Regions from separate parts of the Desulfotomaculum defluvii genome, predicted to be linked through region 3. Evidence: a T-box and tRNA genes for the amino acid it is inferred to sense, from the RefSeq annotation. Region 3 holds a T-box; the other regions hold tRNA genes.
The links. A T-box is a leader RNA that pairs with one kind of tRNA and senses whether it is charged. The one in region 3 lies ahead of tyrS (tyrosine--tRNA ligase), so its partner is inferred to be a tRNA-Tyr.

Region 1: it encodes a tRNA-Tyr, which carries the amino acid that the T-box ahead of tyrS (tyrosine--tRNA ligase) is inferred to sense. The anticodon was not compared.
Region 2: it encodes a tRNA-Tyr, which carries the amino acid that the T-box ahead of tyrS (tyrosine--tRNA ligase) is inferred to sense. The anticodon was not compared.

What each region holds. Positions count from the first base shown of each region.
Region 1 is NZ_BAAHYV010000007.1:537,539-547,577, forward strand. It holds tRNA gene ACYQ03_RS09710 (tRNA-Leu) at 49-135, opposite strand; tRNA gene ACYQ03_RS09715 (tRNA-Leu) at 452-538, opposite strand; gene ACYQ03_RS09720 (hypothetical protein) at 836-994, shown strand; gene ACYQ03_RS09725 (IS3 family transposase) at 1,122-2,450, shown strand; tRNA gene ACYQ03_RS09730 (tRNA-Gln) at 2,605-2,679, opposite strand; tRNA gene ACYQ03_RS09735 (tRNA-Tyr) at 2,684-2,769, opposite strand; tRNA gene ACYQ03_RS09740 (tRNA-Glu) at 2,776-2,851, opposite strand; gene ACYQ03_RS09745 (PAS domain-containing hybrid sensor histidine kinase/response regulator) at 3,094-6,507, shown strand; gene ACYQ03_RS09750 (branched-chain amino acid aminotransferase) at 6,711-7,787, shown strand; gene ACYQ03_RS09755 (hypothetical protein) at 7,977-8,171, shown strand; gene ACYQ03_RS09760 (metal-sensitive transcriptional regulator) at 8,268-8,600, shown strand; gene ACYQ03_RS09765 (heavy metal translocating P-type ATPase) at 8,619-10,039, shown strand, end outside.
Region 2 is NZ_BAAHYV010000001.1:237,627-247,665, reverse strand. It holds gene rlmB (23S rRNA (guanosine(2251)-2'-O)-methyltransferase RlmB) at 1-217, shown strand, start outside; gene ACYQ03_RS01230 (NYN domain-containing protein) at 226-738, shown strand; gene sigH (RNA polymerase sporulation sigma factor SigH) at 938-1,582, shown strand; tRNA gene ACYQ03_RS01220 (tRNA-Thr) at 1,749-1,824, shown strand; tRNA gene ACYQ03_RS01215 (tRNA-Tyr) at 1,836-1,921, shown strand; tRNA gene ACYQ03_RS01210 (tRNA-Met) at 1,982-2,057, shown strand; tRNA gene ACYQ03_RS01205 (tRNA-Thr) at 2,062-2,137, shown strand; tRNA gene ACYQ03_RS01200 (tRNA-Met) at 2,147-2,223, shown strand; gene tuf (elongation factor Tu) at 2,544-3,746, shown strand; gene rpmG (50S ribosomal protein L33) at 4,261-4,410, shown strand; gene secE (preprotein translocase subunit SecE) at 4,517-4,870, shown strand; gene nusG (transcription termination/antitermination protein NusG) at 4,922-5,449, shown strand; gene rplK (50S ribosomal protein L11) at 5,479-5,907, shown strand; gene rplA (50S ribosomal protein L1) at 5,961-6,650, shown strand; gene rplJ (50S ribosomal protein L10) at 6,851-7,387, shown strand; gene rplL (50S ribosomal protein L7/L12) at 7,440-7,814, shown strand; gene rpoB (DNA-directed RNA polymerase subunit beta) at 8,443-10,039, shown strand, end outside.
Region 3 is NZ_BAAHYV010000007.1:396,874-406,912, forward strand. It holds gene ACYQ03_RS08995 (ArsR/SmtB family transcription factor) at 1-243, opposite strand, end outside; gene ACYQ03_RS09000 (metallophosphoesterase family protein) at 452-1,171, shown strand; gene ACYQ03_RS09005 (ArsR/SmtB family transcription factor) at 1,381-1,695, shown strand; gene ACYQ03_RS09010 (arsenite methyltransferase) at 1,747-2,565, shown strand; T-box leader at 2,699-2,930, shown strand; gene tyrS (tyrosine--tRNA ligase) at 2,987-4,219, shown strand; gene ACYQ03_RS09020 (PAS domain S-box protein) at 4,583-7,309, shown strand; partial or broken gene ACYQ03_RS09025 (methyl-accepting chemotaxis protein) at 7,435-8,880, shown strand; gene ACYQ03_RS09030 (methyl-accepting chemotaxis protein) at 9,205-10,039, shown strand, end outside.

The DNA of each region.
Region 1 (10,039 bases), 140 kb from region 3:
TTTTCTTATACTTAAATAAAAAAACCAGATATATTTATCTGGTTTAAATGGTGCGGTCGAGAGGACTTGAACCTCCACACCCTGACGGGCATAAGAACCTGAATCTTACGCGTCTGCCAATTCCGCCACGACCGCATATTATTTTTTTGAGGCATTGTCCTATCGACAAAAATTATTATACATCACTTCAATTGGACATGCAAGAGTAAAAACAGACATATATAACATTTTCAATTCACCTGTTATAATTACATTTAGCTATCCTGAAAATGGCTCAGTCATTCGACGGTGCTAGGCACCTAGGTTGTTTAACTACCTGAAAATAACTCTTTAATTTTCATTCTTTGATGGTGCCGTCAACGGCAGGGGAGTCTATTAGCAGCTAGCTGAACATGCATAACAAACAGCTAAAGCCAAAATAAAAAAACCAGATAAATTTATCTGGTTTAAATGGTGCGGTCGAGAGGACTTGAACCTCCACACCCTGACGGGCATAAGAACCTGAATCTTACGCGTCTGCCAATTCCGCCACGACCGCATATAATTAACACTGTAGCACCAGCGCAATTGTGATTATAACAGAGAATTGTTGTTAGTTCAAGTATAATTATTGTTTTTCCACAAAAAGATACCCGGTTTTACCGGGATAAGAAAGTAACTTCAAGTGTATTAATATTATGACACATTTTGGTGAAAATAAAAGAAATATGGCTGACATTTTAGATATATGCATAAAAATTTCGAAACCTTGCTATTTTTCTTATAAAACTAATTCTATTAGTAAAGAACTGTGCTTTAGGAGAAAATAAAAAAACACAAAGAGGAGGGGTTTATATTGTCTAAAAGGATAAAAGGTTTTCGAAAAAATCCTGGAACCACTGGAGAATCAGCATTAGTTAGTAAAACTGGTGGTTACCATGATACCTGGGACACCGGGGTAAACTCTATAAAAAAGAGTCAAAGACTTAGAGGGATAAACAGGCCGTCTACGTAAAAATAAAAGCATAAAAGCTGGGTCTTGCTGAAATAAAATGGACCCTATGGAATGAACACTTGAAAAAAAGTGTTTTACCCATAGGGTTCTTTTTTTGTACAATCATAGCAACAGGAGGAAGGATAAAGTGAGCAAAATTATATTTTCATCCGATGACATCAAAAAACTGGAGACAAACCCCTATGTTGCTAAGGTTTCTGAACGTTCCATCACATACACCAATGATTTTAAGCGTTTGTTCATTGACCAATACTTGAAGGGTAAGTTGCCTCGAGCTATATTTACGGATGCTGGATTCGATATTGATATTATTGGAGTAAAACGATATGAGCAGGCTGCTTACAGATGGATTAGGTCCTATAATGAAGATGGAATCTTAGGACTAAGAGATACTCGTACAGAAAATTCCGGTCGTCCACGGATTAATGAACTTTCACAAGAAGAAATTATTACCCGCCAGGAGGCAAAGATAAAGTTACTCGAGGAGCAAATAGAACTGCTAAAAAAGTTAGACAAAATCGAAAGGAGGATGGTAAACACAGGAAAAAGTCTCGCAACAAGTGATATATTTCAGTTAATTAACGACACCATTTCAAAATATAAAATGAAGGGTATGGTATCGTATTTCTGTGATATGTTGGGGGTTTCACGGTCTGGGTATTACAATTACTTGTCGTCTGAAGAAACTCGACAGTTACAGGAAGAAAAAGACCTCCATGCAAGGGATATGATTCTTAACGCCTATTACAAGCATGGATACAAGAAAGGCTCACGTTCAATAAAAATGGTATTAGAACAGGAATTCGAATTGGTGTTTAATAGAAAACGGATACAAAGAATCATGCGTAAATATGATATTAAATGTCCAATCAGGAAGGCTAATCCTTACCGACGGATGGCAAAAGCCACAAAAGAACATAGGGTAGTTCCCAATCTTTTAAATAGACAATTCAAACAGCGTATTCCTGGAAAGGTACTTCTAACTGATATTACATATCTTCCATTTGGTGTATCTAAAATGGCCTATTTATCAACAATTAAAGATGCTTCTACAAATGAAATTCTTTCTTATCATGTATCTGAGCGCATCACCTTAGATATTGCCACAAAAACCATTGAAAACTTGATAAATCATAACAGTGAACTACTGCATTCTGAAGCATTTGTTCATTCCGATCAAGGATGCCATTATACCAGTCCAACGTTCCAGAGGCTTCTCAAGAAATATGGTTTAGGCCAATCTATGTCTAGGCGTGGCAACTGTTGGGACAACGCTCCACAAGAATCCTTCTTTGGTCACATGAAGGATGAAATTGATTATCGAACCTGTAATACGTTTCAAGAAGTAGAAAAACTAATTGACCACTATATCAATTACTATAACAACCATAGATATCAATGGGGATTAAAAAAGCTGGCCCCTGTACAATACAGGAACCAGCTTTTAGCAGCCTAATTCTCTTTTTTAAACTGTCCTTGACATAGGGTCCACTTTAAAAAGGTGAGTTGTTAATCTCACCTTTTTATTATATGTGAAGTAAAAATTGTCCATATAAAAGGACATAATAATAGCCGACGCTTATGACGTCGGCAAATCTTCATTAATTTCATGGCTGGGGCGGCTGGATTCGAACCAACGAATGCCGGAGTCAAAGTCCGGTGCCTTACCGCTTGGCGACGCCCCAATAATGGTGGAGGGAGAAGGATTCGAACCTTCGAAGGCGATCGCCGGCAGATTTACAGTCTGCTCCCTTTGGCCACTCGGGAACCCCTCCATAATATGGTGACCCCTACGGGATTCGAACCCGTGTTACCGCCGTGAAAGGGCGGTGTCTTAGACCACTTGACCAAGGGGCCATACAATATTGTGTAGCAACGAAACCTATTATAACAAAACATAATGAAGCAGGCAAGCAGTTTTTGTAACAATTTTTGCAAAAAGGAACCAAAGGAAACCATTCTTCACTTTCCTAGATATATAACAAAAAGTAATACGAAAATTTAATGATTTTGTAAGATTTAAGTTAAGTAAAAACAAGATAAATTTGATATGATCCTTGATGAAACCATTGATCTAAAAGTCGGTAGGAGGTAGTGGCGTGAGAGAAAAACTGGTTGAATTACTCGCCCACAAAGAAGACCAAATTATTCAACACTTAATAAATTACGCAAAATTAAGCGGGTTTACCAGATATAGTTCAACACGCCTAGGAGACTGGCGGCTTTCGGTACATGAAATAATTGATGCATTGTCTTATTACTTGAAGAATTACGATGTTAAACAGATCCATGCAGAAGAACTATTTGCTGAGGACCCAGTGACTAGTTTTGGCATAGAAAGTGCTAAACTGCACCGAGCCAGGGGTATTACACTAAAAATGTTTTTAGGGCTATTTAAATATTATCGTCGGGCCTACATGGATGTGATTTGGGAAAGTAAACTGACAACAGCGGAAAAGTTTAAAGCCTCAGAGATGTTGAATACCTTCTTCGACCGTTTTGAAATTGGTTTTTGCAGTGAGTGGGTTGGTGAAGGACCAGAGTCTCGATTAATAGAGTTACAGACAATTAATCGAAAGTTAACCAATGAGAAAAATAAATTAAGAACTATTTTCGAAAGCATGACAGAGTGTGTTTTCGTAGTAGATTATGATATGAAAATTATCGAAATAAATACAGCTGCTGCAAAGTATTTTGATGTGCATCCCGAGGATATCATGGGTAAGATGTGTTCTCAAATAATGGGCTGCAACTGTGATTTTAAAAAGTGTCATTTATATCAAGCCATGAAAAGTGGCGCTTCATATAAAGATGTCAAAATGGAGATTAGGACAAACAATGGACTCAGACGAATTCTTACCAGTGGTTCTTTTCTGCATGATATCAGTGGTAAATATGCAGGTGGAGTGCAGGTTTTTGTAGATATTACAGAACGTAGTTTAATGGAACAGAATCTAAGACTTCACATGCATGCTAATAATAGTTCCATAGAATCGGTAAGTATTTTTGATGTGGCCGGGAATTTAATATATGCCAACCCTGCCGCTGTAAACTTGTTAACTAATAAACATGATCAATTATTAGGATTGGGCATTGAGGAAGTTTACAACGGTGGTGAAAAAGTACTATTATCTTTAGTCCGGGGTGATTCCTGGAAAGGAGAAATATATCAAGGGGGTAAGATCCTAAGTGTTCATGCCAATCCGATTCGGTTACCCAAAGGAAATATAATAGGTTTTTATGTGGCTGCTAATGATATTACTTTTGATAAAGCTACTCAATTAAAACTTCAGCAAGCTAAGGAAGAAACTGAAAGAGAAGCTGCCAAACTGAGGGCAATTATTTCTATAATGAATGCTTCTATTGTCTTGGCTGATGCTAAAGGGGTCATTACAGAGGTAAATGAACAATGCCTATTAATGTCTGGGCTGACCCGGGAAGATATTATTGGCAGGAAATTAGAAGAACTGCATAATGGAGAAATACAAGAAAAGGTTCAGCATATTATAGCACAGTATAGTCGCTACCAATACCACACTCCCATTTCCATAACCAGAAGGTTAGGTGAAAAGGATGTTATTATGAATATTCAGCCTGTATATCGTGATAAAAATTACGACGGTGTGTTATTGATGGTGGTGGATGTAACCGAAGTGGTCAAAGCCAAGAGACAAGCTGAACTGGCCTTACGGGAGGCGGAAAAGGCTAACGAAGCGAAATCTCAATTTTTAGCAAATATGAGTCATGAGATCAGAACTCCTATGAATGGCATCCTTGGTTTTGCAGAGGTATTACTTCAGCATAACCTTAGTCCTCAGCAACATGAAAGTATTAAGATTATTCAGCAGTGTGGGGAGCAGTTAATGGAGCTTATTAATGACATTTTAGATCTTTCAAAAATTGAATCAGGTAAGTTAGTTATTGAAGAAACAAATTTTAGTTTGCGTAAACTAATTTACGAGGCTGTTAATGTGATTGAATCTAGATTACAGGCTAGAGATATAGAAATAAAAATAAATATTGCACCAAATCTCCATGATCATTATAAGGGGGATGCCACCAGAATAAGGCAAGTTTTATATAACCTTATATCCAACGCTGCAAAATTTACTCACCAGGGTTATGTGAAGATTTCCGTAGACGCAGAAATGCTAATGGGTTTTGAAAACCGAATTAAATTAAATTTTAGTGTTGAGGATACTGGTATTGGAGTACCACAGGAAAAGCTGGACTTAATATTCGAGGCATTCACCCAGGCAGATGGGTCCACTACTCGAAAATATGGTGGGACTGGTCTTGGATTAACAATTTGTAAGAGTCTGACCAAACTAATGGGCGGAGAACTTAGTGTGAAAAGTGAAGTAAATACTGGATCAGTTTTTTCCTTCTATATTCCGGTGCAAAGGATTGAAATAACAGAAAAGGAGAGTCCGCTGAAACAAAAAAGAACTCAAAAGAAAAAGGGAACGGTGCTAGTAGTTGAAGATGATAGTAACACCAGGCAATTGATCAATGATTATTTAGAAAAGGCGGGTTATGTTGTTATTGGCACAGAACAAGGTAAAGAGGCAATAACATTGGCCAAAATATATCGGCCTTGTGTTATTATTCTTGATATCCTGTTACCAGATCTAACAGGATGGGAAGTTTTGCAAAGAATTCAAACCTTTGAAGATACGAGACAAATTCCCATAGTTATATGTTCTGTCATGCCAGAAAAGGAAAGAGCATTTTCCTTAGGGGCTGATGAATTTATCGAAAAACCTATCTCAGATAAAAATTTAATCTCCCGTTTAGAAAAGGTTATCTCGAGACAGAGAAATGAGGATATTCATATTGTAGAAAACATTAGCATATTATTAGTGGAAGACAATCCCTTTAATCAATATTTAGTGGGTCATATATTGGCAGATAACTATAAGTTAACGGTGGTTGAGAATGGGCTTTTGGCCCTAAAAATGTTAGAACAGCAAGAGTTTGATTTGATATTGATGGATATGCAAATGCCGATTATGGATGGCTATGAAGCGACCTGTCTTATTCGAAAACAGGATAAATATAAAGATTTACCAATTATTGCCCTTACCGCCCATGCGATGAAAGGAGATTATGAAAAATGCATTTCTGCGGGGTGTAACGGTTATTTGGCAAAACCAGTAAAACGAGATGAACTTATTAATACGATAAAACAACATCTTTTTTTACCTGAAGATGCAGGAAAAAAGGCTAGAATATGTGATAAAGGAATCGAATCTCTAATTCCTTGGTATTTACAAGACCTGGGAGAGGAAATGGAGAAACTAAGGAATGCTACTGAGATCAATGATTTTCCTACCCTTCGCTATATAGGGCACGGCCTAAAGGGCTCAGGGGGGGCCTATGGTTTTCCAGAATTCTCAATCAGTGGGGCAGCTATTGAGAAGGCTGCCATAAATGAAGATGGGGTTTTGTTAAAAGAACTGGTTGATCAACTGCGAGAAGTTTATAAAAGGATACTGGAAGAGGAGCTATAAGGCAATCTTGGGTATACTTGCGTTATATCTGAAAATGTATATAATGAAGAAGTGTCGCTAGCTACTTAAAAAAGTAGTTTTGCGACACTTTCTTGCTTTGTGAAAAATTTAATTAGTCCATGTTTAAAGGATAGTTGCCCCCACAGGAAGAATGGTTTAATATAATTAATATATTGGTTGGTTAAAACGGGAGAGTGAACAAGATGAAAATTGCCTTAGAGGAACTAGGGGAAAAGGAATTAAAACCTCTTTATGAAGACGAATCTAAACTGGTATTTGGTAGCATATTTACTGATCGTATGTTTACCATGCATTATGCAAATAAGGAATGGAATGAATCCCGTATTGAAAGATATAGGTCATTTAATCTTGACCCATCTTCTTGCGTTTTCCACTATTCCCAAGAAATTTTTGAGGGTTTGAAAGCATATGCTGCCGAGGATGGTAGAATCCTTCTATTTAGGCCCGATCAAAACGCTAAAAGGATGAATCGTTCTGCGGAGCGTTTAGTTATGCCCACCATACCAGAAGAGGATATCATTCAGGCTATTACTGAACTGGTATTGGCAGAAAAAAGGTGGCTTCCCAAGCAACCGGGGACGTCTCTGTATATCCGACCCACTATGATTGCAACGGAAGCATTTCTAGGAGTTCATCCATCCTCAGAGTATATTTTTTATATTATCATAAGTCCCGTTGGGGCCTATTATAAGGGTGGGTTTAAACCAATTAAACTTTATGTTGAAGACATATTTGTAAGATCCAATATTGGTGGTGTTGGTGACGTTAAAACCGGTGGTAATTATGCTGCCAGTTTAATGGCGGGCCACAAAGCTCAACAAAAGGGATTCTCTCAGGTGTTATGGTTGGACGGCCGTGAGCGGAAATATGTAGAGGAAGTCGGGGCCATGAATATGTTTTTTGTTTATGGCAATAAGTTGGTAACCCCTATGTTAACTGGTTCTATTTTACCTGGAATTACCCGCGCTTCTGTACTAGAGCTTGCTAAATACTTAGGTTTAGAAACTGAAGAAAGATTAATAAGCATTGACGAAGTGATCGAGGGTATTAACTCAGGTACTATTACTGAAGCCTTTGGTTCTGGTACAGCTGCTGTAATTTCTCCAGTAGGTTCTCTATATTATAAAGAAAAGGACTATTTCATCAACAATGAGCAAGTTGGGCCTGTCACTCAAAGGCTTTATGATAAACTGGTGAATATTCAATATGGTAGAGAGAAAGATCCCTTTGGTTGGGTTAGGGAAATTGGCAGATATTAAAATACAAGCTAAAAAGTATAAATTAAAAATACTTAAAAAAGAAGGCTTCGGCCTTCTTTTTTATATAACAAAAAATTTTTAAAGAATTATATAAATTTAATCAATAAAAAAGGATTATGCTTGTGAAATGTAGAATTTGTGTAATAAAATGACGTTGATAATTTTTTGACAGAAATGGAGGTCATTTGTATGCACAAACTGCATGAATTACTATGTGAAAACGAGGACATGCTCATGTGTTTTTTGAATTATCTTCAATTAAATAAAAAAATGTCTGAAGATGAAGTAAATGCCTTCCTATTCCTCTATGAGGAACAAAAGAAAGAAGTTAAAACGGACAAAAGAAAATATAAAAGCCTTAAAGAATTACAATATATTAAGTAAGCACTGCACCGGATAATCCGGTGTTATTTTTTTTATTATCATACATTGACGAATAGGGTAGGGGGGTATACTATAATAGAAAGGGTGGTGATACAAATGGATACCGAGGAACAAGTAAAATGTTCAAATTGTCAGGAAAAACTAAATAATAGTAAGCTTAGTCATCATGATGAAAAAACAATCAAAGAACTTGTAAATAGAATTAATCGTATAGAGGGCCAATTACGCGGTATTAAAGGGATGATAGAAAGACATGCTTATTGTGATGAAATATTAAATCAGATATCTTCGGCCAACTCAGCTTTGCACGGAGTAGCAAAATTGTTATTGGAGAAGCATATGAAATCCTGCATCAAGGAGCAGCTTCAGGCGGGTGATGAAAAAGTAGTCGATGAAGTACTAAAAACAATCTTTAAGATGATGAGATAGTTAGGTGGTGAGATAGAAATGGAACCCAAATTAAGTAATTGTAATTTTCCAGTGTCCGGTATGACTTGTGCCGCTTGTTCTGCCCGGGTAGAGCGAGGGTTGAAAAAAGTACCCGGTATCTTAGACGCCAATGTTAATCTGGCCTTAGAGAAGGCTACAGTTTCCTACGATGCTAACAATTCCAAAGTTGCAGATATTATCCAAAAGGTACGGGATCTTGGTTACGATGTGCCGGTTGAGACAGTTGATTTGGCTATATCTGGCATGACCTGTGCTGCTTGTTCTGCCAGAGTAGAGAAAAAACTAAATTCTTTACCAGGTGTCCAAGAGGCAACAGTCAATCTTGCCACTGGTAAGGCAAGAGTCAAATATATTTTAGGTTTAACTCAGGTAAATGATATACGCAAAACAATAGAAAATCTTGGTTATGGAGCACAAAAGATCAGTGAGGCTTCTCAAGATATGGAGGGAACAGAACGCCAAAGGGAAATTCGTAAACAAATCTTTAAATTTGCTTTGGCTACGATTTTATCCCTGCCATTGGCTTGGATGATGGTAGCCGAGGTGCTAGGCTGGCATCAGTATATGATTAATCCTTGGATTCAACTGGCTTTAGCAACACCTGTACAGTTTTATGCCGGTTGGCAATTTTATCGAGGTGCTTATCACGCTTTGAAAACTGGTGGTGCCAATATGGATGTATTGGTTGCATTGGGTACATCGGTAGCCTATATTTATAGCCTAGTCGCTATATTGATGGACTGGTATCCCCTGTATTTTGAATCTGCTGCCATTGTCATTACTCTTATATTATTAGGAAAGTTACTAGAGGCTGTGGCCAAAGGAAAAACTTCAGAAGCTATTAAAAAATTAATGGGTTTGCAACCTAAGACTGCCCGGGTAGTACGGGAAGGGGTGGAAATAGATACACCCATTGATGAAGTCGAGGTAGGGGATATAATCTTAGTTCGACCCGGTGAAAGAATTCCAGTGGATGGTGTGGTGATCCAGGGGTTATCCAGTGTTGATGAATCCATGTTAACCGGTGAAAGTATACCTGTGGAAAAGGGACCTAACGACGATGTTGTGGGTGCATCGGTAAATAAACAAGGTAGTTTTACCTTCCGTGCCACTAAGGTTGGTAAAGATACTACCCTAGCACAGATTATTCGTATGGTAGAAGCAGCCCAGGGCTCAAAGGCACCCATTCAAAGATTGGCTGATAGGGTTTCTGGTATATTTGTACCAGTGGTGGTTATCATTGCAGTATTAACTTTTTTGGGTTGGTATTTTACCGGGGCCAGTGTTACTGAGGCACTTATCCACATGACTACGGTGTTAGTAATAGCCTGTCCTTGTGCCTTGGGTCTGGCGACTCCTACCGCCATCATGGTGGGTACTGGGGTTGGTGCGGAAAAAGGAATATTAATTAAGGGTGG
Region 2 (10,039 bases), on a different contig from region 3:
TGGGGCAGATATGGATGGGTCGGAGACATATTGGGAAACAAAACTAACTGGGCCGCTGCTTTTAGTTATCGGGGGAGAGGGCAAAGGGCTGGGCAGGTTAATAAAGGAACGATGCGATATATTAGTTCGTTTGCCGATGGTTGGTCGTGTTGGATCACTAAACGCATCTGTGGCAGCCGCATTACTTATATATGAGGTGGTACGCCAGAGAGGGTAGATTAGTCCATGCGAGAATTTTCTCTGGTGGACGGATATAACGTTATTTACGCCTGGCCGGAATTTGAGAAGATGCTTGAAAATGGCTTAGATCATTGCCGAGACCAATTGATTAATTCACTTGCTAATTTTGCCGGATATGAGGGTAGTTCAGTTACAGTGGTTTTTGCCGCTCATTTGGTTAAGAGTGGAGTTGAGCACCACGAAATAGTCCATGGTATAGAGGTGTATTATACCATGGAAGGGGAAACTGCAGATTCATTAATCGAGAGAATCGTGGGTGACCTAGGTAAACAAGGAAATGTGTATGTAGTTACCTCTGATTGGGATGAGCAAAAAATTATTTTTGGCCGAGGTGCCTATAGAGTAACACCTAAGGAATTCAGAAGTCAGGTAAAAAAGGTAAATAAACAGAGGCAAGAGAAATTTAACAAAGTTAATCCTACCGAGGGGTATTTGGCAGACAAGCTCCCGGCAGATATTAGGTTAATGTTGGAAAAATGGCGTCGTAGAAAGAACTAAAGTCCGTGCCTATTGGATTTATTTTACCTTGACGATTCTTTTTAGGATAAGCTATAATTAGTCATGTAACTAAAGAAGGCTAACTAACTAATTATGAGGACTTGTAAATCAGACCCCAGGTTTTCGTTTTGCAGGGCTTTTCTGATTGCTTTTTTCTGTTTTGGTGCTTTCCTAAGATGAGAAGACGGGGGCGATAGTTTTGAATCATAATGCACAAAGAGAAACTTCCGGCGGATATCATATAATGGTAGATGAAGATGTCGTTGAGTTTGCGCGTGAAGGTGATGACGCGGCGCTGGAGTTCTTAATTAACAAATATAAAAACTTTGTGCGTGCAAAAGCTCGCTCATATTTCCTTATCGGTGCAGATAGGGAAGACATTATTCAGGAAGGCATGATCGGGCTTTATAAAGCAATCCGTGATTTTAGAATGGACAAGCTATCATCATTTCGTGCCTTTGCAGAATTATGTATTACTAGGCAGATTATTACCGCCATTAAGACTGCCACCAGACAAAAACATATCCCATTGAATTCTTATGTTTCTCTAAACAAACCTATTTACGATGAGGATTCAGATCGTACACTTCTTGATGTGATATCTGGATCTAAAATCACCGACCCTGAAGAACTAATTATCAGCAGGGAAGAATTCGACGACATTGAAGAGAAAATGGGAGAAATATTAAGTTCTCTTGAGTGGAAAGTACTCATGTCATATCTCGAGGGGAAGTCCTACCAAGAGATTGCTGAGGATTTAAATCGTCATGTTAAGTCTATCGATAACGCACTCCAAAGGGTTAAACGCAAACTCGAGAGGTATCTGGAGAAACGTGATCTTTAACTAGTTAACTGATCTATCTAATGTTGATAAAATTCTACACGATATCCAATATACCTTTATTTAATCCAAAAAAAATATAGTTAAAAACATCTAATATTTCCAACGATTACATCTCATAAAGTGTTGACATGTCCAAGTACATCTGTTATCATAATCAATGTTCGGTGCCGGCGTAGCTCAATTGGTAGAGCAGCTGACTTGTAATCAGCAGGTTGCGGGTTCGAGTCCCATCGTCGGCTCCAGTTAAAAATTTGGAGGGGTTCCCGAGCGGCCAAAGGGAGCAGACTGTAAATCTGCCGTCAGACGACTTCGAAGGTTCGAATCCTTCTCCCTCCACCATATACCTACTAATTGAGTCTTGTGTATGTGATTTAATTGTGGTAAACTGTTTAATGCTGACGCGGGATAGAGCAGTTGGTAGCTCGTCGGGCTCATAACCCGAAGGTCGGAGGTTCAAGTCCTCCTCCCGCAACCAACATGCTGCTATAGCTCAGTAGGTAGAGCGTATCCTTGGTAAGGATAAGGTCACCGGTTCAATCCCGGTTAGCAGCTCCAAAAGAATATGGCGGTGTAGCTCAGATGGTCAGAGCACACGGTTCATACCCGTGGTGTCACTGGTTCAAATCCAGTCACCGCTACCAAGAGAAGCCAGTCCTATGGACTGGCTTCTTTATTTTGATTTTGCGACAGCGGGGACGGTTCTCCCTGTCGCAAAATTATGCAACTCAAGCGCAAACTTAGCCAGCAATGCGACAGCGAGAACCGTCCCCGCTGTCGCATTGCTGGCTAAGTTTTTTCTAATAAGAAAAAGAAGGATTTTTGCGATTATTATCGAAAATAGCAAATGGCTTACATAGGGTTATATATATGAAAGGTATAAAAAGAGCATAATTTTGGAAATAACTTTAGAGATGGAAGAATCTCTGCTAAATCCCGAACAATGGAGGAGGAGAATTTAAGCATGGCTAAGGCAAAATATGAACGTACTAAACCCCACGTAAACATCGGAACCATTGGTCACGTTGACCATGGTAAAACCACTCTGACTGCTGCTATCACCGTGGTACTGTCTACTTCCGGTGGTGCTGCTGTAAAACGTTACGATGAAATTGATAACGCTCCTGAAGAACGTGAACGCGGTATTACTATTAACACTGCACACGTAGAATATGAAACTGCAAATCGTCACTACGCACACGTTGACTGCCCTGGTCACGCTGACTATGTTAAAAATATGATCACTGGTGCTGCTCAAATGGACGGAGCTATTTTGGTTGTATCCGCTGCTGACGGCCCAATGCCCCAAACCCGTGAGCACATTCTGCTCTCCCGTCAGGTTGGTGTTCCTTACATCGTAGTATTCTTGAACAAAGCCGACATGGTTGATGATGCTGAACTGCTCGAACTGGTAGATATGGAAGTTCGCGAACTGCTGAGCTCCTATGAATTCCCTGGCGATGACACCCCCATTGTAGCAGGTTCCGGTCTGAAAGCACTGGAATGTGGCTGTGGTAAGCGTGAATGCGAATGGTGTGGCAAGGTATGGGAGTTAATGGACAATGTAGATGCTTACATTCCTACTCCTGAGCGTGCTGTAGATAAGCCGTTCTTGATGCCCGTAGAAGACGTGTTCTCCATTACTGGTCGCGGTACCGTTGCTACCGGTCGTGTAGAGCGTGGTCAAGTAAAAGTACAAGACGAAGTTGAAATCGTAGGTCTGAACGAGAAACCTCGTAAGACTGTTGTAACTGGTGTAGAAATGTTCCGCAAGCTGCTGGACTTTGCTCAGGCTGGAGACAACATTGGTGCTCTGCTGCGTGGTGTAGATCGTAAGGAAATTGAGCGTGGTCAAGTATTAGCTAAACCCGGCAGCATTAACCCCCACACCAAATACAGTGCTGAAGTATACGTACTGACCAAAGAAGAAGGCGGCCGTCATACTCCTTTCTTCAACGGCTATCGTCCTCAGTTTTACTTCCGCACCACTGACGTTACCGGTATCGTACAACTGCCCGAAGGTGTAGAAATGGTAATGCCTGGTGACAACATTAAAGTAGATGTAGATCTGATTACACCCATCGCCATTGAAGAAGGTCTGCGCTTCGCTATCCGCGAGGGCGGTCGTACCGTAGGTGCTGGCGTTGTAACTGGTATTAGAAGTTAATACAAAAAGCTTTTAAAGGGGAGTGGGTTATCCTACTCCCCCGCTTTAGCCATTAGCTCTTAGCTATTGGCTGTTAGCTAAAAGATTTTTAAGTCATCTTGATGGCCTTAGACAACCCAGGTGCCTGGCTCTTACCGTAGCAAAGTACTTCAAACTAAAATGACCTTACAAGCGAGCAAGTGCCTGGACCGTCGAACGATTGGGCTATTTTAAAACTATGGAGCAACTGGGGAACGGGCGACCAGAGGGCGGCCCATCCAAGCCCATGGCCATTAAGTATGCTATACTAACAGCTATCAACTAAAAGCTAAAAGCTAAAGGCTAATGACAAAGTGGTATATAAATCCAGCAAGTGAGACAGAATACTAATGTGGCTTATTGCCACGGGATAACTATTGACATCCAACAACACTTATGTTAAATTTGTTAAGGTATATTACTAGACACGTATATTACTAGATAATACTAGACAATATCGGTCCAAGTCTTTTTTCGTTTTAGGGAGGTGGCAACAGTGCGAGTAGGCGTAACTCTGGCTTGCACCGAATGTAAACGGCGCAACTACACCACTGACAAGAATAAAAAGAACGATCCTAACCGGATTGAACTGAAGAAATATTGCAAGTGGTGTAACACACACACCGTACACAAAGAAACCAAGTAGTTAGAGCCAACTTTAGCCCCAAGAGTTGTATTACCGCATTACATAATGGGGTTTTATTCAAGGCGCTACTGGTGAAAACAAAAAACTAAGGATGTGGCGTTTTTCGATGGCTGTGCAAAAGAAGGATCATAAAAAGGCAAGCGCTGCCAAGGAAACAACGGCAACCAAAGAAGCCAGCGGGGCTGAGAATAAAAAGGATGCGGTCCCGAAGGATACTGCAAAGTCTGTGGCAAAAAAAGAGCCGTCTAAGGCACAAAAGCCTTCAGTTTCGGATCGGGCTGGCAGCGTAAGCAAATATTTGCGTGGGGTTCAGAATGAACTTAAAAAGGTACACTGGCCCACCCGTAAGGAAGTTATAACGTATACTGGTGTAGTACTTGCTTCTGTGGCTGTGGTTGCCGTGGTTATTTGGGTGCTGGATTCGCTTCTCAGCTTAGGCGTTTCGGCCATAATATCCTAAATGTCAAGCGAGGGGGTGGGGAACCCCAGAGGAAAGGGGTTCCTTCTGTTAATGAGTAAACAGTGGTATGTTGTGCATACTTACTCCGGGTATGAGAATAAGGTTAAGGCTAACTTGGAGAGGCGAATAGAATCAATGAATATGGAAGACAAGATCTTTCGTATTCTAGTACCCATGGAAGATGAAGTTGAAATTAAAAATGGCAAGAAAAAACTCTCGAAGAAAAAGGTATTCCCAGGCTATGTGCTGGTAGAAATGATTATGACCGATGACTCCTGGTATGTTGTTCGCAACACTCCTGGTGTTACTGGCTTTGTTGGCAGTGGTTCCAAACCCATTCCTTTAAATGAGGATGAAGCTAAGGCTATCATTAAACAGATGGGCATGGAGGAACCAAAGGCCAAGATAGATTTAAGCCTTGGCGAAAACGTCAAGGTAACCGATGGTCCCTTTGAGAATTTTGTTGGTGTGATAGAAGAGATTTACCCCGACAAGGGTAAAGTTAAAGTTATGGTATCCATGTTTGGACGTGAAACTCCCATCGAACTCGATTTTACACAGATTGAGAAATTAGAATAAGAAATAGGTTGTAAGGAGGTGGACTGGAAATGGCTAAAAAGGTAGCTGCCATTATTAAATTGCAAATTCCGGCCGGTAAAGCTACCCCAGCACCCCCGGTAGGACCTGCTTTAGGTCAACATGGGGTTAATATTATGGGGTTTGTTAAACAATATAACGAAGTAACTGCTGCTCAGGCAGGCTTGATTATCCCGGTTGAAATTACTGTATATGAAGACCGGTCCTTTACCTTTATTACTAAAACTCCTCCTGCGGCAGTATTGCTGAAGAAGGCTTTAGGTATTGAGACCGCTTCTGGTGAACCTAACAAAAAGAAAGTGGGCAAGCTTGACCGTTCTAAGGTTAGAGAAATTGCCGAATTAAAGATGCCTGATCTAAACGCTGCCAGTGTAGAAGCTGCTATGCGTATGGTAGAAGGAACTGCCCGTAGTATGGGCATTGAAATTGTAGAAGGATAACTTCATCCGGTGGGAGGATGTAGTCCGCTAGTACCACAAAGGAGGTAATTTTCATGCCGAAAGAAGGCAAAAGACTTCAAGATCTTAAAAAAGAGTTTGATAAAAATACTCTTTACGAGCCCCTTGAAGCCATTGAATTGGTTAAAAAGACTGCCAAGGCAAAGTTTGATGAAACTGTAGAAGTTGCTTTTCGCCTGGGTGTTGACCCCCGTCACGCTGACCAGCAACTAAGGGGTGCTGTAGTTTTACCCCATGGTACTGGTAAAACTAAAACAGTATTGGTTTTTGCTAAGGGTGATAAGGCTAAAGAGGCTGAAGCAGCTGGTGCAGATTTTGTTGGTGCTGAAGATTTATTGGAAAAAATCCAAGGCGGATGGCTTGGGTTTGATGTGGCTATTGCCACTCCTGATATGATGGGTACTGTTGGTCGTCTGGGACGTATATTGGGTCCCCGTGGCTTGATGCCTAACCCCAAAACTGGTACTGTTACCTTTGAAGTGGGTGACGCTGTTAAAGATGCCAAGGGTGGTAAGATTACCTATCGTACTGATAAAATTGGTATCATTCATGCGCCAATTGGTAAAGCATCCTTTGATGCTCAAAAGTTGGTTGAAAACTTTAAAACCTTGGCCGATACCTTAGTGCGTATTAAACCGGCTTCTGCAAAGGGTCAGTACATGAAAACAATTACAGTTTCTTCAACCATGGGACCTGGCGTTAGAATTAACCCGAATAAACTTTAGTAACATACCCGGTACCTACAACTGAAAAGGTTTTCCAGTCGTAGACAGTTGGTGTCCTTAGGGACTTAATGAAACATGTCGCCAACCGAGACCGGGTTCTTGTCTGCAAACTTATAAAGTATTGCGGGGATTTCGGTGTGTGTCTATGCCAAATCCCCGCATTTGTTTTTCAATAAATCAATCGGAAGGGGGTGTATCTCTTGCCGAGTACAAAAGCTCAAAAAGCAGTGATGTTAGAACAGGTTAAAGAAAAAATGTCCAACTCTCAGGTAACTATCTTGGCAGATTTTAGTGGCGTGCCAGTAGCTAAAATTACTGATCTACGTGCTCGCCTGCGTAATGCTGGTAGTGAAATGAAAGTAGCTAAAAATACTATTGCTGGTATTGCGGCTAAAGAAGCTGGCATTGAAGGACTAGATCCTTATCTTGAAGGCCCCACCGTGTTTGCCTTTGGAATCGAAGACCCTGTAGCTCCAGCTAAAATTCTTAGTGATTTTGCCAAGGAAATCAAGCAAGGGGTTGAGATTAAAGCTGGTATTCTGGAAGGAAAAGTAATTGATGCTAATGGTGTTAAAGCATTGGCTGACCTACCATCCAGAGAAGTTTTGCTGGCCAAAGTGTTGGGTGGTATGCAAGCACCTATGTACGGCTTTGCAAGCGTATTGGCCGCCAATCTGCGTAATCTGGTTTATGTATTGGATCAGGTGCGTCAACAAAAAGAAGGTCAGGTATCTTAAGATAATTGTAGCTTAAAAATATTTTAAAACCTTGAGGAGGTTACTTATTATTATGTCTAAAGTAGCTGAAGTATTAGAAATTGTAAAAGGCCTAACCGTTTTGGAACTGGCTGAATTAGTTAAAGCTTTTGAAGAAGAGTTTGGTGTATCTGCTGCTGCTCCTGTAGCTGTTGCTGCTGCTCCTGCAGCTGGTGGTGCTGCTGCTGAAGAAGAGCAAACAGAATTTGATGTAATTCTGACCAGTGCTGGTGACAAGAAGATCAACGTTATTAAAGTTGTTCGCGAAATCACTGGTCTTGGCCTAAAAGAAGCTAAAGAATTGGTTGATGGTGCTCCAAAGCCTGTTAAAGAGAAAATCGCCAAAGAAGAAGCTGAAGCTATCAAAGCTAAATTGGTTGAAGCTGGCGCAGCTGTTGACGTTAAATAATTATATTATAAATTCTCTTTCTAATAGGAATGCAAAAACACTGCCATTACCGGCAGTGTTTTTGTCTTTAGCTAATAGCCATTAGCAGGAAGGATAGCTAAAAACTAAAGGCTAAAGGCTAAAAGCTAAAAGCTTAATACCAAATGGCTCATGGCACAAGGCAAAGCTGAAGGCTGAAGGAAAAGATTATTTCTAGATAAAATTTAATTAAGCGACAACATGAAATAAATAACGACTTGACAAATACAATTACCTGTGCTAACATTACAAAATGTCATTCTATGGTTTACTTCTATAATTTTTAGATTAGGTGGCAAAAACTGTGCATATTTTTCTGCATAAAGGGCCAAAATAAAATAGATAGGGATCATAATGCATAGGCGAGGTATTGTTAAAAAAGCAAGACCTTGCTTTTCGTTGTCTGTAGTTTTTATATCGGAGAGCGAACAAATTTCTGATTTCCAATGGCAAACAAAAACAGACGCTATACCCTAAAGGGTAGGTGAAATACGTGCCCATTAGGGTATGACGTCGGCCAAGTTTTTCTAAACACTTTGATAATAAAGTCAAAGTTTTTATATAGCTACATTATGTTTATGCTAAATATTTAAGGGGTGTGATGCGTTCGATGGCTTACCCGGAAAAAGTAGGAAACAGGGTGAGGTGGAACTACGGCAAGCTTCAAGAAGTGCTGGATTTACCCAACCTTATCGAAGTACAGAGAAATTCTTACGAATGGTTTCTCCAGGAAGGTCTAAGGGAAGTTTTTCATGACATCTCTCCCATTCAAGATTTTACGGGAAATCTTATTCTGGAATTCTTGGACTACACTCTGGGGGAACCAAAATACTTAGTGGAAGAATGCAAGGAACGCGATGTAACCTTTGCTGCCCCATTAAGAGTAAAGGTCCGCCTAATTAATAAGGAAACTGGGGAAGTTAAAGAACAGGAAGTCTTTATGGGGGATTTTCCTTTAATGACTACCAAGGGTACCTTTATTATTAACGGTGCGGAGCGTGTTATAGTAAGCCAATTGGTACGTTCTCCAGGGGTGTACTTTGCTGATCAAATTGACCCCAGCGGCAAAAGGTTATTTACTTCCACTATGATTCCTAACCGCGGAGCGTGGTTAGAGTTTGAAACAGATGTCAATGATCATATTTTCGTTCGTATTGATCGCACCCGTAAGATTCCAGCAACAGTTTTGATTCGTGCTTTAGGCTATGGTTCCAATGCATTAATAATGGAACTGTTTGAAAATGACAAATTTGTACAAGAGACCTTAACCCGTGACAATACTGACACAGAAGAAGAGGCTCTAGTTGAGATTTATAAACGTTTAAGACCAGGAGAGCCACCCACCGTAGAAAGTGCAAGATCTCTATTAAATACATTATTCTTTGACCCTAAACGATATGACCTTGCCCATGTCGGACGTTACAAACTGCAAAAGAAATTAAAGCATGGTATTCTGTATCGTTATCCCAATGGAGAGGATGGCCCCAAGGAATGGGATCGCCTATTAAGCAAGGAAGTTCCGGTGGATCGGACATTTATCCGTGAATTAACCAAGGAAGATATCATCGCCACCTTCCGTTACCTTCTAGGCTTAATGAAGGGTGAAGGGATTGTTGACGATATTGACCACTTAGGCAATCGTCGGTTACGTTCCGTAGGGGAGTTATTACAAAACCAATTCAGGATTGGTTTGTCCCGTATGGAGCGGGTTGTGCGGGAAAGAATGACCATTCAAGATGTTGATGTAATTACACCGCAAGTCCTAATTAATATTCGTCCGGTTGTAGCCTCCATTAAAGAGTTCTTTGGTTCCAGTCAGCTGTCTCAATTTATGGATCAAACCAACCCGTTGGCTGAGCTAACCCATAAGAGGCGTCTATCAGCATTAGGCCCCGGGGGGTTATCTAGGGAACGTGCAGGATTTGAAGTGCGTGACGTTCACCATTCACACTATGGCCGTATGTGTCCCATTGAGACCCCAGAAGGTCCAAACATCGGCTTGATAGGATCTTTGTCTACTTATGCCAGAATAAATAGTTTTGGGTTCATGGAAGCACCCTACCGTAAAGTAGATAAGGAGAACAAACGCGTTACCGATGAAATAGTTTACTTAACAGCAGATGAAGAAGAAGGCCATATCATAGCCCAGGCTAACGCGCCCCTAGACGAAAATGGTTATTTTGTCGAAGAGAGGGCAAATGCTCGTA
Region 3 (10,039 bases):
CAGCGGGTAAATTTGTTGTAAACCACTGGCTTTCAGGGTGTACAGCACTAGCTTGCCATGTTTGACGTTTTCTATTAAGTCTGCCTGACGTAAAATTTTTAAATGGTGTGACACCGCTGGTTGGGAGAGGCTGAGGCCTTGCATGATTTCGCAGACACTCATTTCCTGTCCCGACAGCATTTGAAGAATGTTCAGCCGATGGGCATCTCCCAAAGCCTTATAAAGACTCACTAACCGTTCCATATCTCACTACCTCATATATTTAAATCTTTAAATATGATTTTTTATTATATTACTATTTAATGATATAATCAACTTATTCTCCGTTATCTTTTTTTAACAGAAATTTTACATAAACTTAATTGCTTTTTGAAACTGATTCGACTCAAAATATTGATAGTAAAGAATCACCAGGTGTCATAAAACGAACAGAGGAGAGAAGACATCAGACATGAAGATTGCCATTTTTGCAGATGTACACAGTAATTTATTCAGTTTACAGGCAGTGCTGGTGGATATTCGACAAAGGGGTGTAGACGCTGTCTATTGTGTCGGGGATTTGGTGGGTTACGGCCCCCGGCCCAACGAAGTGATTGACCTGCTACGGCATGAGAACATTCCTACCATCATGGGTAACTACGATGATGCCATTGGCAATATGCGTATTATCTGTGGTTGTGACTATAAGAATGAACAGGCCATGAAACTGGGGGAAAGCTCCATCCTTTGGACCAAAGAACATACTTCCGAAGAAAATAAAGCGTGGCTCAGGCAATTGCCAGAGCGTTTGGAGTTTACCGCCGGTGGGTTGAAATTCTTGTTGGTGCACGGTAGTCCTCGCCAGCTAAATGAATATCTTTTTGAAGATACCTCCGAAGAAATCCTAAGGCAGTTCTTAACGGAGAATCATTGTGATGTGTTGGTTTGTGGCCATACCCATTTGCCCTATCATAAGCAGGTGTTTGGTGGGCATGTCATCAATGCAGGTAGTGCCGGTAAGCCCAAACACGGCAATGCCAATGTTGGCTATGCCCTGGTGGTTGCGACCAAAGGAAGCTTGCAGATGGAGTATATTCAGGTATCCTATGATTTTGAACAAACAGCTAGGGAGATCGAGGCTGTGGGCCTGCCGAGGGAATTTGCTGAGATTATTCGCACCGGGAAGGCCTAAGTTTTCTGCACTAAAGGAATTTAAATTTCATGACAACCCGGAAGTCATTGAGATGCTGGAATTGGCCAATTAAATTCTTCAAAAGAAGCGGGCGAAGCCATGAGCGCCTTCCGTCCTAGTAGAAAATAGTGTGAGGCACTCCACAACTTTGTGGGGTGTTTTTGTTTTTGCCCTTGCTTTTCATCAAAAAAATTTGATATGATAGGGCTATGAACAACAATGTGAAAATTGCCAAAGCACTAAGTGATCCGATTCGTTATAAAATTATGCTGATGCTGGCCCAAAGTAAGGCCGGTTGTTGTCCCATACCCGGTGTGGAAGACCAGCGACCAGGTTTATGTAATTGTGAGTTAATGACAGAGTTGGGTCTTATCCAGTCCAGGGTGTCCTATCATATGAAAGAACTGGTGGAGGCAGGGCTAGTGACCGAGGAACCCAGGGGGAAGTGGAAGATGTATTTTATCAATACCAAGACCCTGAGACAATTCATGGAGCAGTTAGACCAGGATTTTGCCTTGAAGTAAATTTTTTTAGATAAATAAATCAAAAAAAATTGATTTGAAGGAGGCCTTTTAATGAATGAGAGTATCCGGGAAATGGTGCGGCAGAGTTATGCCAGAGCCATTACCCAAAAGAGCGGTGGCTGTTGTGGTGGCAGTAGTTGCTGCTGTGGTTCGGCAGACCAGGCCAACCCCATTACCGGTGGGCTTTACAGCTCAGAGCAGGTGGCAGGCCTGCCTGAGGATTTGGTGGCCAATACCTTTGGTTGTGGCAACCCCACGGCCCTGGCGGAGATACACCCAGGTGAAGTGGTGCTGGACTTAGGCAGTGGAGCAGGTTTAGACGTATTGCTGTCAGCCCGCCGGGTGGGTCCCACGGGTAAGGCCTATGGCTTGGATATGACCGATGAAATGCTGGCCGAAGCTAGGGCTAACCAAGCAAAGGCTGGTATTACGAATGTCGAGTTTTTAAAGGGCCATCTGGAAGCAATCCCCCTGCCAGATAACTGCATCGATGTGATTATTTCCAACTGTGTGATCAATCTTTCGGCAGACAAAGACCAGGCCTTGCGGGAGGCCTATCGGGTATTAAAGCCTGGTGGACGCTTGGCGGTGTCTGACATTGTATTAACCAGACCCTTACCGGAAAAACTACAGCAGGATTTACTGGCTTGGGCCGGTTGTATTGCCGGTGCCATGCAGGAACAGGAGTACCGAGAGAAGCTGGCCGCTGCTGGCTTTGTGGATAGCGAGATCCAGGTGACCCGAGTCTACGATTTCGCCGGTGACCAGGGCCAGCAGATTTTGCCTAATTCCTCGGAGGAAGAACGACAGGAGATACAGGGGTCTGTAGTCAGTGCTTTCATCCGGGTGAAGAAGCTGCCGATCAAATGAATGACAGGCATAGCATTCTAGAAATGAATTTTCACATTGCTAATTAAAAGAAAACTACGGAATGTCACATATGTGTCGAATTGTAGCTTTACTTTTATTGCTTTCTCAACTAAAATTAATTAAATTGAATTATACAGAAGCTATGAAAGGAAGAAGTAGGTCAGTTTTACGTCATTCAGAGAGCATCCGGTTGGTGAGAGGTTGCAGACGGGCTGATTCGAATACATCCTGGAGCCGCAGCCTGAATTGATAGTAGGGTTTGACGGGTACGCCCGATACAGCGTGTGAGTGCAATTGCACTTGTTGAGGGGAATTCTGTGAGGAATTCTCGAATCAGAGGTGGTACCGCAGTTTCTGCCCTCTGTTCCATTGGAACAGGGGGCATTTTTATTTTTAAAAATTTAGAAAAGGAGATTTTATAGTGAAAATTTATGATGAACTTGTAGCTCGTGGCTTGATTGCCCAGGTTACCGACGAAGAAGAAATTAAAGAACTTATCAATAGTGGTAAGGCAACGTTTTATATTGGGTTTGATCCAACTGCGGACTCTTTGCATGTTGGTCATTTTATGGCACTATGCCTTATGAAACGCTTGCAGATGGCAGGAAACAAACCGGTTGTTCTGATAGGAGGGGGAACAGGTTATATTGGCGATCCATCTGGTCGAACGGATTTGCGTTCTATGATGACACCCGAAATAATTCAACATAACTGTGATTGCTTTAAGAAACAGATGGAAAGATTCATTGAATTCGGTGCTGATAAGGCAATCATGGTTAACAATGCAGATTGGCTATTGAAGTTAAATTACATTGAATTACTTCGTGAGGTAGGAGCTCACTTCTCTGTAAATAATATGTTACGGGCAGAGTGTTATAAACAGAGAATGGAAAAGGGTCTGTCTTTCTTAGAATTCAATTATATGATTATGCAGTCCTACGATTTTTATCACCTATATAAAAATTATGGATGTAATATGCAGTTTGGTGGTGATGACCAGTGGTCTAATATGTTAGGTGGTACAGAGTTAATTCGACGTAAATTAGGCAAAGATGCATATGCCATGACAATTACACTACTAATGAATTCTGAAGGTAAAAAGATGGGAAAAACTGCAAAGGGAGCCGTTTGGCTTGACCCAAATAAAACCTCACCCTTTGAATTCTTCCAGTATTGGCGTAATATTGGCGATGCTGATGTTCTTAAGTGTATACGTATGCTTACCTTCTTGCCACTTGAACAGATTAACAAAATGGATAAATGGGAAGGCAGTCAGCTAAATGAAGCCAAGGAAATCCTAGCCTATGAATTAACTAAGCTAGTTCACGGTGAAGAAGAAGCCCAAAAGGCAAAGAAAGCTTCACACGCTCTCTTCGCAGGTGGCACAGATGATTCTGACATGCCAACTACTGATATTGCAGAAGAGCAGCTAATCGATGGTGTTATCGGTATTTTGGATTTGATGGTGGTGTGTGGTATAACATCTTCTAAGAGTGAAGCAAGACGTCTGATTCAGCAGGGTGGAGTATTTATTGATGATGCTAAAGTTAAATCCATCGATCACAATATTACTTCAGAACAATTGAAAAACGGCGTCAAAATACGCAAGGGAAAGAAAACTTACCATAAGGCTACGATGACTTTTCATAGATAATGATCCTAAAGAACTTATAAAGTTTCAGATACGAATCAATATTAATGACGCAGTTTGTCAAAGGAATATAAAAAATATCCTGTAAGCATGAAGAACTGCGGAAACAAAAGGCTCAGTTGGACCGGGATGCGTTGGTTGAGAAGACGGAAGTTCTCTCGCAACGCATCTTTTTTTATCTTGAAAAGTAGGTTAAGGTCGGAGAAACAGCTATAGAAAGCTCAAACTCAACCAATAAACATTTAAAAATACCAAAGTTTGACAAAATTCCCGAGGTAATAATTATGAAGATATTGTATTCTAAAGTTAATATATTCAAACCAGCTACCTAAAAATTAATACTTTAGGAATAGGGGGATTGACTTAATGACTTTTGAGGATAAATCAAAAGAACAAATAATCGCTGAATTGCTAGACCTGAGGAAATCTTATGAACAATTACAAATAAAATTTAACAATTGCCAACAAACTAAAGATGACCTCATTAATTTTATAGATCCGTCCCCAGATGCATTTGTATTAGTTGGACTTGATGGAAAAATAAAACGCATTAACCCTATATTTTGTAAGACTATCCTTGGATGTAATGCAGAGGAAAACCTTAAAAAAGCAAACGATCACCTAAATACTATTCTTGAAAGCATTAGTGATGCCTTTTTTACTTTAGATAATGAATGGAGATTTACATATTTTAATAAGAAGGCAGAAAGTACCTATAAAAGAAAACAACAAGAAGTTATTGGTAAAAATATTTGGGAAGAATTTCCTCAATATATTGGTACAGAATATCAAAAGGACTTCTTTAAAGCTATGAAAGACAGATTAGTGGTTCATACAGAGGGTAAAGGTATTTATTCAAATGAGTGGGTTTCTATACACATATACCCTTCTAAGGATGGAATATCTGTCTACTACAGAGATATTTCAGAGCGTAAAAGAATGGAGATAGCTTTACAAGAAAGTGAAGAACGATACCGTAAACTTTTTGAACTCTCTCCAGATTCAATTTTTGTCCATTATAAGGGTGTTATTATTGCTACTAATGTAGCGGGAGCAAAGCTTTTAGGTTTCAAAGAACCAGAAGAAGTATATGGTAAAAACCTATTGGAATTTATTCATCCTGATTATCAAGAAGGTTCTAAAACAAGGTATTATTTGGCCATGGAAGGTATTAGTTTACCTTTTTTGGAAAAAAGAATGATTTGTTCAGATGGAACAATTATAGATGTAGAAACAACAGCAGTTTCATTAACTTATCAAGGTAAAAAATGTATTCAAGTTGTTATTAGGGATATTACCAATCGAAAAGCTGAACGCAAAAGAGCTGAAGAATTACTTTTAAATCAGTTTAGACAATTAAGTACAATATTTGATTCGATCGATGCGCTAGTCTATGCTGTTGACATAGAAACTTATGAATTGTTTTTTATTAATAAATATGGGGTAGATAGATTGGGAGCAGAAGTTGTAGGTAAACCTTGTTTTCAAGTGTTACAGTCCGATCAGGCAGAACCTTGTGCTTTTTGTACCAATAATTTACTTCTTCGTAATGGGTTATCACAAGAACCTTATATTTGGGAATTTAAAAACACTGTAAGTAATCGGTGGTTTCAATGTATTGATAGAGCTATAACATGGGTTGATGGTCGGTTGGTGCGAGTGGAGATTGCCTTTGATATTACTGAACGAAAAAATATGGAGGAAGAATTAAAAAGAGTAAATCAGCAAGTAACGGATATTCTTGAGAGTATTACAAATTCATTCTTTGCGTTAGATAACGAGTGGAAGATAACTTACATAAATAGGGAAGCTCTACGATACTTCAAAAAAACAAAGGAGCAACTTTTAGATCAAATATTTTGGAATGTATTTCCAAAGACCAGAAACACCATTATATACAGTAATTTTAATAAAGCAATGTCAGAAAGAGTAGCTACCTATTTCGAAGTTTATGGCATGTATGGCGAAAGATGGTTAGAAGTAAATGCTTATCCTTATCAGGGTGGCATATCAGTTTATTTTCGTGATATTACTGATCGTAAACTCTTGCAAGATAATTTACGATTATCAGAAGCTAGATTTTCAAAAGCCTTTAATTATAGCCCTATTTCCATGTCAATATATTCCATTGATAGTGATAAATATTTTGCTATAAATGAGAGCTGTATTAAAATGTATGGTTATGGTAGGGAAGAGATTATAGGGCGTTCCGAACAAGATTTAAAAGTATGGGTAGATTTGGACGTACGTGAAAAGTATACAAAAGACATTGAGAAAAAAGGTTTTGCTCATAATCATGAATTTCGAGCACGTAAAAAATCGGGCGAAATATTTCTTGTATTACTATCTGGAGTGGCAATTACCCTTAACGATGAGAAATGTATATTATCAACAACACTTGATGTAACAGAAATTAGAACATACCAAAAAGAAATATCCCGCCTTGACCGACTTAATCTTATTGGAGAAATGGCGGCGGGAATTGCTCATGAAATTAGAAACCCTATGACTACTGTTCGTGGTTTTTTACAAATGTTAGGAAGTAAAAAAGAGTACCTTAAATACAAGGAATACCACGATGTTATGATAAGTGAACTTGATCGGGCTAATTCAATTATTTCTGAATTTTTATCCTTAGCTAAAAATAAACCGGATAATTTACAACTCCAAAATCTTAATTTAATAGTAGAAGCCATATACCCCTTGATTAAAGCCGATGCCGCAAACCTAAATAAAGATGTAAAAATTGAGATAGGAGCTGTTTCTGAGTTACTATTAAATGAAAAGGAAATTCGACAGCTTTTATTAAATCTTGTCAGAAATGGGTTAGAGGCAATGTCACCTGGAGAATGTATAACCATAAAAACTTACACCGAACAAGACGAGGTAATTCTATTGGTGCAGGATAAAGGTAAAGGTATAGAACCTGCTCTTCTTGAGAAATTAGGTACTCCGTTTTTAACAACAAAACCTGATGGGACTGGTTTGGGACTAGCTATAAGCTATAGTATTGCCAAAAGGAATAATGCAAAAATTGAAGTGAATTCCGGTCCAAAGGGAACTACATTCTACGTTAAGTTTAAAGTTCCTTAAGTACTTTAAGAAACTTTTGTCCTTTTAATGTCTTTATTTAAAACTAAATTGTTAAATTATGTAGGATATTATTATAAATATATAGAATATTAAAAACTATCTTATAATCGTTGAGGAGAAACAATATGATATGGGAAAATTCTAAAATACATCGGCATATAATATCCGTTAATTTCCAGATACTTAGTTCAATCTTACTTATTTTAATAGTATTTCTAAGTTTTACAGGTTTTCTGGCATATCGTCAAATATATGCCAGTGCTGATAACTTTGCTTTGCAAAAGGCAGAAGGTGACTTGCAATTTGCCGAAATTTTGTTAGAAAAAATGTATCCTGGTCCCTGGATGGTAAAGGGGACAACCCTATATAAAGGTTCTGTTGCTTTAAACGGCAATAATAACTTTGTAGACGAAATTGGTAAGAAAACAGGAGATACTTGTACTATCTTCTTAAATGACACAAGAATAACTACAAACGTTAAACAAAATGGTAAGAGGGCAATAGGGACTAAGGCTGCTCCTGAAGTTGTTAAACAGGTACTAGAAAATAAGCAAAATTATTATGGAGTGGCAGATGTAGTTGGTATAAAACACCAAACAGCTTACATGCCTTTATATAGTGGTAGTAAAGTTGTGGGTATGCTATATGTAGGCATTTCTAGGAAATTTATTATTGATATGCTCCTAAACTCTCTAAAGCAGATGTTATTGATTGGTTTTCCCATCTTACTACTTTCCTTTCTTTTGCTTAGATGGAGAATTAAAAGAATAATTATAACGCCTATAAATAATGTTGTTATTGGCTCCCAAACATTAGCTCAAGGAAACCTAACAGAGAAAATTACAGTTAGAGACAATAATGAACTAAAGGAATTAGCAGATTCATTCAATATGATGATAGACAATCTCAAAAATATTATTTCTAAATTAAAAGAACATTCAACTGTTTTGACAAGTCAAAGCCAGGAACTTGCAGCATCAAGCGAAGAAGCCAACGCGACTATTGAAACAATTGCATCAGATAGTAGTCAAGTAGCTGCTATTACAGAACAAGGTGCGCTAGGTTCACAGCAAACTGCTAAAAATATAAATCATACAAACATGATTGCTCAGAAAGGAAATCAATTAGCTAAAGAAGCTATTGAGAAAATGAACATACTAAGAAGTGTAGTTAACGACTCGGCCAAAGCAGTTGATTTATTACATGAGCGTTCACAAAACATTAGTAGAATACTTGAGGCTATCACTCAAATTGCTGACCAAACAAACTTACTGGCACTGAACGCAGCAATTGAGGCTGCACGGGCAGGGGAGGATGGTCGTGGTTTTGCAGTAGTAGCTGAGGAGGTAAGAAAACTAGCAGAAAAATCTGCACAGTTTTCTAATGAAATTAAAGATCTTATTTATGATATAGAAAATCGCATTGCTAAAGTATTGGGGGATATGGAGAAATGTCAAGCTGAAGTTCAAGTTGTTACCGTGTCTGTTAGAGAAACTGTATCTTCATTTGAACAAATTACCGAAGAGGTTTCCCAGGCTGCATTGGGAATCGATGAAATTGCGGTTGGGTCGGAGCATATTAGTAAGAGTACCCAAGATCTAGCCGGTTCAACCCAACAAATAAGTTCAATTATACATCAAGTAACTAACTCAGCTAGTACAATGGCAGAGTTGGCCGAAGAACTAAATTTGATTGTCAATACATTTATAATTAATAAAAATGATTGTTAAATAAACTTAATTTAATGTCCAAAAAGAGTGAATAATGTGATGGTTCATCAGTACGAATGGAGGATTTTGTTTTTATTTTAATGGGGACAATTTTGATCATAAACTTAAAACATTACCCTGAAGTTTTTGGCCTGGATTATAAGAAATATTAGGGGGGCTAGGTATATGGGTATATTTAGAAATATGAAAATTGGTACAAAAATTACGTTGTGTTTTGGATTAGCTCTATTTATTCTGGTTGGTATTGGAATCAATTCTATTTATACGCTAAATCAAATCTCTTATAATACTGAAAAAATCGAGCTTTACAACCAAAGAATAGATTTGCTTAGAGAAATTAAAGGGCACTTTGGCATTGGTATGGCTTCATTTAGAGGCTATTATGCATATGGTGAGGAAGAATATATTGACTCATACAAAAATGAAATCAACGAAATTAAGGAACATTCACAAAAACTCCTCAAAATTAGTGATAAGGTAGAGGTAGATAGGATTAATAATATAATCAAAGATATAAATGCTTTTGATAAAAGAATTAACGAAGAGTATATTGTGTTGGTTGGAAAATGGTATGAATCATTTGAGAGTAAAGATGATGCTGCGACGGAGCTTTATGATCTAAAAATCGCAAGTTTAGTGGTAGAGTTGGAACCAGTTGCTACTAAGTTAACTGACTCACTTGAAGTTCTTATCAACAATAATGATAGCTTAATTAAACAAGAGAATAAGCTAATTGATAGTATGATGGAAAAATCCAGAATCATAGCAATAAGTGTCATGATATCGTCCGCAGTTATGGCATTATTCATGGGTTTGTTATTAACAAGAAGTATTAAAATACCAGTTCTTAAGTTATCGCAAGTTGCTGATAACATGGCCAAAGGAGATTTTACCGAATCAGTTGCTATTGATTCGGGGGATGAACTTGGTCAACTTGCTATTTCTTTCAACAAGATGTCTGAAAACTTAAAGTTATTAATTGGTGAAGTAGTAGATTACG